2 regions of the Actinomadura verrucosospora genome follow, and region 1 is predicted to be linked to the other one. Evidence: predicted binding sites of a transcription regulator. Region 1 holds the regulator's gene; the other holds the start of a gene.
What was found. Region 1 encodes HspR, which represses chaperone genes until heat shock. Its sites were predicted from a motif close to ANTTGAGTCNNNNNGACTCAANT; they were not measured.
Positions count from the first base shown of each region.

Region 1 (3,409 bases):
ACGCGACCACGTCGGCGACGTCGTCCGGGCCGACCTCCTCCTTGACCATCGTGTCGCGGGTCTCGGTCGCCTCCGACGCCTCCTCCAGCTGCTTCTCCAGCGCCGGGATCTCGCCGTAGACGAGCCGCGAGGACGTCTCCAGGTCGCCGTCGCGCTCGGCCCGCGCGGCCTCGCCGCGCAGCTGGTCGATCCGCTCCTTGATCTCGCCGACCCGGTTCAGCTCCGCCTTCTCCCGCTCCCAGCGGGCGTTCAGGCCGCTCAGCTGCTCCTGCCGGTCGGCGAGGTCGGCGCGGAGCCGTTCGAGGCGCTGCCGGGACGCCTCGTCGGTCTCCTTCTCCAGGTTCATCTGCTCCATCTTCAGCCGGTCGACGGCGCGCTGCAGCTCGTCGACCTCGACCGGCCGGGAGTCGATCTCCATGCGCAGCCGGGACGCGGCCTCGTCCACCAGGTCGATCGCCTTGTCCGGCAGGAACCGGGAGGTGATGTAGCGGTCGGACAGCGTCGCCGCCGCCACCATCGCCGAGTCGTTGATCTGCACCTTGTGGTGCGCCTCGTACCGGCCCTTCAGCCCGCGCAGGATCGCGATCGTGTCCTCGACGGTCGGCTCCCCGACGAACACCTGCTGGAACCGGCGCTCCAGGGCGGCGTCCTTCTCGATCCGCTCCCGGTACTCGTCCAGCGTCGTCGCGCCGATCATCCGCAGCTCGCCGCGGGCCAGCATCGGCTTCAGCATGTTGCCGGCGTCCATCGCGCCCTCGGCCGCGCCCGCCCCGACGACGGTGTGCAGCTCGTCGATGAACGTGACGACCTGCCCCTCGCTCTTCCTGATCTCGTTGAGGACGGCCTTCAGCCGCTCCTCGAACTCGCCGCGGTACTTCGCGCCCGCGACCATCGCGCCGAGGTCCAGCGAGACCAGCCGCTTGCCGCGCAGCGACTCGGGGACGTCGCCCGCGATGATCCGCTGGGCCAGGCCCTCCACCACGGCCGTCTTGCCGACGCCGGGCTCGCCGATCAGCACCGGGTTGTTCTTCGTCCGGCGCGACAGCACCTGGATCACCCGGCGGATCTCCGGGTCGCGGCCGATGACCGGGTCGAGCCGGCCGTCGCGGGCCGCCGCCGTCAGGTCGACGCCGTACTTCTCCAGCGACTGGTAGGTGCCCTCGGGGTTCTCGCTGGTGACGCGGGCGTGGCCGCGCACCTTCTCGAACGCCTCCAGCAGCGCCTCGGGCGTCGCGCCGAACTCCTTCAGCAGGCCCGCCGCCGGACCGCCGTCCGCCGCCAGCCCGACCAGCAGGTGCTCGGTCGAGACGTACTCGTCCTCCAGCTGCTGCGCCCGGTTGGCCGCCGTGTTGACCGACCGCTGGAGCTGGCCGGACAGCCGCGGCGTCGCCACCGTCGACCCCTGCGCCTTCGGCATCGCCGCGAGCTGCTCCTCCGCCCGCCGCCGGATCACCTGCCAGTCGGCGCCGACCGCCTCCAGCAGCGGCACCGCCGTCCCGTCCGGCAGCCCGATCAGGGCCACCAGCAGGTGCTGCGGGTCCACCTCGGGGTGCCCCTCGGCCGCCGCCCTGCGGACCGCGATCGACAGCGCCTCCTGGCTCTTCTGCGTCAGCTTGTAGTCCATCGCCCCACCCCGTGCTCTTCCTTCCGGGGCAACCCCCAGACCCCCGACACTGCCTTTGTTCAGTCCGAGTCGCGCTCGTGCCACACCACGACGCTCGTGCGCCTGATGGGCACGAGGTCGGCGCCGGGAGTGCCGCCCGGCTCCCCGTGCCGCCGCTGCTGCGCGAGCCGCGCCGCGACCGCCCGGGTCGATTCGAGTTCGTTCGCGAGGTCCTCCAGCGCCGCGTGCGCCTTGCCGAGCTCCTCGCGGAGCCGCACGTTGTCGCGCTGCAGCTCCAGGATGTGCTTGATGCCGGACAGGTTGACGCCCTCCTCCTGGGAGAGCCGCTGGATCTCCCGGAGCATCACGATGTCCCGCATCGAGTAGCGGCGTCCCCGGCCCGCCGTCCGGCCGGGGGACACCAGGCCCATCCGGTCGTAGGTGCGCAGCGTCTGCGGGTGCAGTCCGGACAGCTGCGCCGCCACGGAGATCACGTAGACCGGAGTGTCGTCGCCGAAGGGATCCATGAAGATCACTCCTGTCTGGCCTGCTGGAGGAGGTCCGCGCGCAGGTCCTCGCCGGCGCCCGCCGTCCGGAGCCGGTCGAGCGCCTCGCGCGCCTGCTCGTCGAGCTTCTGCGGGACGTGCACGTCGACCGTGACCAGCAGGTCGCCCTTCGTGCCGTCGCGCCGCGGCGCACCCCGGCCCTTCACGCGGAACTTGCGGCCGTTCGGGGTGCCCTCGGGCAGCTTCAGCGTGACGGGCTGCCCCTGGAAGGTCGGCACCCGGATCTCGCCGCCGAGCGCCGCCTCGGGGAACGTCACCGGGACGGTCAGCGTCAGGTTGTCGCCGCTGCGCCCGAACACCTGGTGCGGCAGCACCTTGATGTTCACGTACAGGTCGCCGGCCGGGCCGCCGTTCTCGCCGGGCGCGCCCTTGCCCTTCAGCCGGATCTTCTGCCCGTCCGCGACGCCCGCCGGGATGCGGGCCTGGATGGTCCGCGTGCCGGTCGCGCGGCCGCTGCCGTGGCAGATCGGGCACGGGTCGTCCACGACGAGGCCCCGTCCGCGGCACTCCTTGCACGGCTCCTGGAAGCCGAAGTTGCCGAGGTTGCGGGTCTCGTGCCCGGTGCCCTCGCAGCTCGGGCACACCCGCGGCACGGTGCCGGCCTTGGCGCCCGTCCCGCGGCAGCCGTCGCAGGCCGCCTCGCTGGTCAGCTTGATCGGAACGGTGACGCCGTTCATCGCGCGGCCGAACGACAGGGTCACCTCGGTCTCGACGTCCGCGCCGCGCCGCGCGCGCCGCGTCCCCGCCGTGCGGGTGCCACCGCCGCCGCGGCCGCCGAACAGGCCGCCGAACAGGTCGCCGATGCGCTCTCCGGCGCCGCCCGGCTGCGTCCCGCCGGTCTGGCCGAACAGGTCGCCGAGGTCGAACCCGAATCCGCCGCCCTGCTGGCCGCGGAAGCCGCCCGGCATCGAGCGCACCGCGTCGTACTCCTTGCGGCGCTTCTCGTCCGACAGGACGTCGTAGGCCTCCGAGACCTCCTTGAAGCGGTCCTCGGCCTCGGCGTCGCCCTTGTTGGCGTCCGGGTGGTACTTGCGCGCCAGCTTCCGGTAGGACTTCTTGATCTCCTCCTGCGAGGCCGACTTCGCGACACCGAGGACCTTGTAGTAGTCCTTCTCCAGGTAGTCCTTGGTGCTCACGGCGCCCCGCCTTCTGCTATCGCCACATGCCACATGTCTTCGGGCCCCTGCGGGGCCCGCCCTCGCGGGCGGGCCCCGTGGGGATCATTCGCTCGTTTCGTCGT
Region 1 covers NZ_BAABEV010000001.1:206,389-209,797, reverse strand. The annotation lists gene clpB (ATP-dependent chaperone ClpB) at 1-1,624, opposite strand, end outside; gene ABD944_RS01075 (heat shock protein transcriptional repressor HspR) at 1,684-2,130, opposite strand; gene dnaJ (molecular chaperone DnaJ) at 2,136-3,305, opposite strand; gene grpE (nucleotide exchange factor GrpE) at 3,390-3,409, opposite strand, start outside.

Region 2 (3,409 bases), on a different contig from region 1:
GCACGTCGCTCAGGTCGAGCTCCACCTCCAGGTAGTGGTCCCGGAAGGTGTGGTTCTGCTCGGGGTCGAGGACCTCCAGCAGCGCCGCGGTCGGGTCGCCCCGGTAGTCGGCGCCGACCTTGTCGACCTCGTCCAGCAGGACGACGGGGTTCATCGTCCCCGCCTCGCGGATGGCCCGGACGATGCGCCCCGGAAGGGCGCCCACGTACGTGCGGCGGTGCCCCCGGATCTCGGCCTCGTCCCGGACGCCGCCCAGGGCGACCCGGACGAACTCGCGTCCCATGGCCCGCGCGACCGACTCGCCCAGCGACGTCTTGCCGACTCCGGGAGGGCCGGTCAGCGCCAGCACCGCGCCGCTCCTGCGTCCGCCCACGACGCCCAGGCCGCGCTCCTCGCGCCGCTTGCGCACGGCCAGGTACTCGACGATGCGCTCCTTGACGTCGTCGAGACCGGCGTGGTCGGCGTCCAGGATCTCCCGGGCGCCCGCGATGTCGTAGGCGTCCTCGGTCCGCTCGTTCCACGGGATGTCGAGGACGGTGTCCAGCCAGGTGCGGATCCAGCCGCCCTCGGGCGAGGCGTCGGACGACCGCTCCAGCTTGTCGACCTCCTTCAGCGCCGCCTCGCGCACCTTCTCGGGAAGGTTCGCGGCCTCGATCCGGGCCCGGTAGTCGTCCTCCTCGTCGGCCGGGTCGCCGTTCAGCTCGGCCAGCTCCTTGCGGATGGCCTCCTGCTGCTGGCGCAGCAGGAACTCCCGCTGCGTCTTCTCCATGCCCTCCTGGACGTCCTTGCGGATGGTCTCCGCCACGTCCAGCTCGGCGAGGTGGTCGCGCGCCCACCCGATCACCAGGGTGAGCCGCTCCACGAGGTCGACGGTCTCCAGGACCTCGATCTTCTGCTCGTCGGTGAGGTACGGCGCGTACCCGGCGTTGTCGGCCAGCGTGGAGGGGTCGTCGATCTGCTGCACGACGTCCACGACCTGCCAGGCGCCCCGCTTCTGCAGGATCGCGCTGACCAGCCCCTTGTACTCCTTCGCCAGCTCCTGCGCCCGCCCGGTCGCCGGCGGCGCCTCCACCGCCGTCCCCTCGACCCACAGCGCCGCGCCCGGCCCGGTCGTCCCGGTGCCGATCCGCACCCGCTGCACGCCGCGGACGACCGCGCCCGGCTCACCGCCGGGCAGCCGCCCCTCCTGCTCGATCACGCCGAGCGTGCCGATGCCGGCGTACTGCCCGTTCAGCCGGGGCACCAGCAGCACGCGCGGCTTGGCCGCCGACCGGATGCCCGGCCCCTTGGTCTGCGCCACCGCCCGCGCGGCCTCGACGGCGGCCCGGACCTCGCCGCTCTCCGACAGGTCCAGGGGCACCACCATGCCGGGCAGAACGACCCCGTCCTCCAGGGGCAGCACCGGCAGCGTCAGGGTCTCGCTCATGCTCAGCTCCAACTCAGTAGGACACCCAACCGCAAGATTGAGTCACTCACACTCAAGAAAACGGAGCAGCATTTTGTTTCCGCAGCAACGTTCGCTCTCAGCGATCACATCCCGAGCCGCCGCCCTGGGACTCGGCCGGCGCCTCTGGGGTGCGAGAAGCCGCAGCGGCAGCACCGACGCCATCACGCGATACGGAAGCGGCACCTTCCAGCCACAGGCCATCGCGCGAACACTCTCAGTAAAGTTCGAGCAACAGACAGCGACCGACGGTCTCCCGGCCGCGGGTCGCGTCCCCCGAGGGCCAGAACGGCGGAACGGCGGGAACATCCGATGAACATGACGACCAGAATCACCGCGATCGCGGCGGCAGCCGGGCTGGTGCTCGGCGCCCACTCCAGTGCGGCGTTAGCCCTCGGAGCGCGGCCGGCGGCCGCGGCGGCGACCGGCGCGCGGGCTCAGGCGCCCGGACGGCACTGCGTGGTCCACCTGGGCGAGCGGGGGCGGACGAGCTGCCACCGCACCTTCCGCCAGGCCATCGCGGACGCCACCGGCGGCCGGGTCGCCGACGCTCCCCTCGACCCGGCCGCCGCGGTGTCCGACCAGACGTTCAACCACCACCTCGACTCGACGGCCGACGGCAAGAAGCACGCGCGGGTCGCCGTCCAGGACGCCATCGTGGTCTCCATCGAGTACCAACACGCCGACTTCGGCGGCTCCAGCAGGGTGTTCACGGGAACCCACCCGTGCACGGCCACCACTGGTGACGTGGACTTCGTCTACTCGAACCTGGCGGCGGTCGGCTTCGACGACACGATCTCGTCGTTCATGACCTTCGGCAACTGCTTCGTGTCCCACTTCGAGAACCCGGACTTCGGCGGCATCCGCACCGTGTTCGAGCCGACCCGGTCCTACATCGGCGATCTGATGAACGACCGGTCCTCGTCCCTGCAGTGGTCCTGACCCCTCGTCGCCCCGGTCCGGGACGGCCGTCCGTTCTGGACCGGGGCGGTCTGACGCGACCGTGCCCGGACGTGGCAGGCTCGGCGCATGGAGCGAACTGCGGGCGCTGAGCGCGGCGGATGGCGAAGGCGGGTCCGCGGGCTGCCGCCGGCCGCCGTGTGGTTGCCGGTGACCCCTTCACCAGCCCGCGCCGATGCGCATGGCGCACGGTCGCGCCGGCCGTGTCCGCCTTCGGCGCTGCCCTGGGCCCGGTGAGGGTGCGCGAATACCGTTATGTCGGCCCTGCCGACATCCTCGAGCAGGCACGGCCCGGGCGGCGCGGCCAGGCGATCGGGTCGCCGGGCGACCTCGCCGTCTGGCTGGCGGGGCAGACCGCGCAGGACGCGGGGGAACCGTTCACCTACGTGGTCGACCTGGGCGGGACGCTGCGCCTGGCCCCGCAGCGCAGCGAACACGTCGCCTGCGCGGGCCGCGAACCCGTGCTGGGCGCGGGTGAGATCACGTTCGCCGCGAGCGGGGGCGCCTGGACGGTCAGCGAGATCAGCAACCAGTCGACCGGCTACTGCCCCGACCCGTCCTCCTGGACGGCCGTCGCGGCGGCCCTCGACCGGGCCGGCCTCGAACGTCCCCCCGAGTTCACCCACCCGATCGTGTTCCGACGGTGCCGGCGGTGCCGCCAGCGCAACATCGTGAAGGACGACCACTACGTCTGCGCCGTATGCGGGGGCGACCTGCCCGCCGCCTGGAACATGGACGAGCCCCACGCGCGCTGAGGCTCACGGAAAACCCGTTGCGGGCGGGGTCGGGCGCATGCCAGGGTCGGCGCGAAGATCTTGGATGCGCTACGGGAGGTCGCGCGTGTACACCGCTTCCGGCAAGGCCACTACCGGCGTCTCGGCGACGAGGCGCGCGGCGGCTTAGGCCGGCACCGCTCCACGACGCCGAGGCGATTCCGGCGGGGGGTCGATCCCCCGCTCTCCCGGCCTGCGCGGATTCCGCGCCGGTGTCGACTCGACGTGGAGC
Region 2 covers NZ_BAABEV010000050.1:7,146-10,554, forward strand. The annotation lists gene lon (endopeptidase La) at 1-1,426, opposite strand, end outside; gene ABD944_RS35750 (hypothetical protein) at 1,763-2,386, shown strand; gene ABD944_RS35755 (hypothetical protein) at 2,638-3,159, shown strand.
Region 2: the regulator HspR is predicted to act here: its motif matches at 1,462-1,484, upstream of lon (endopeptidase La).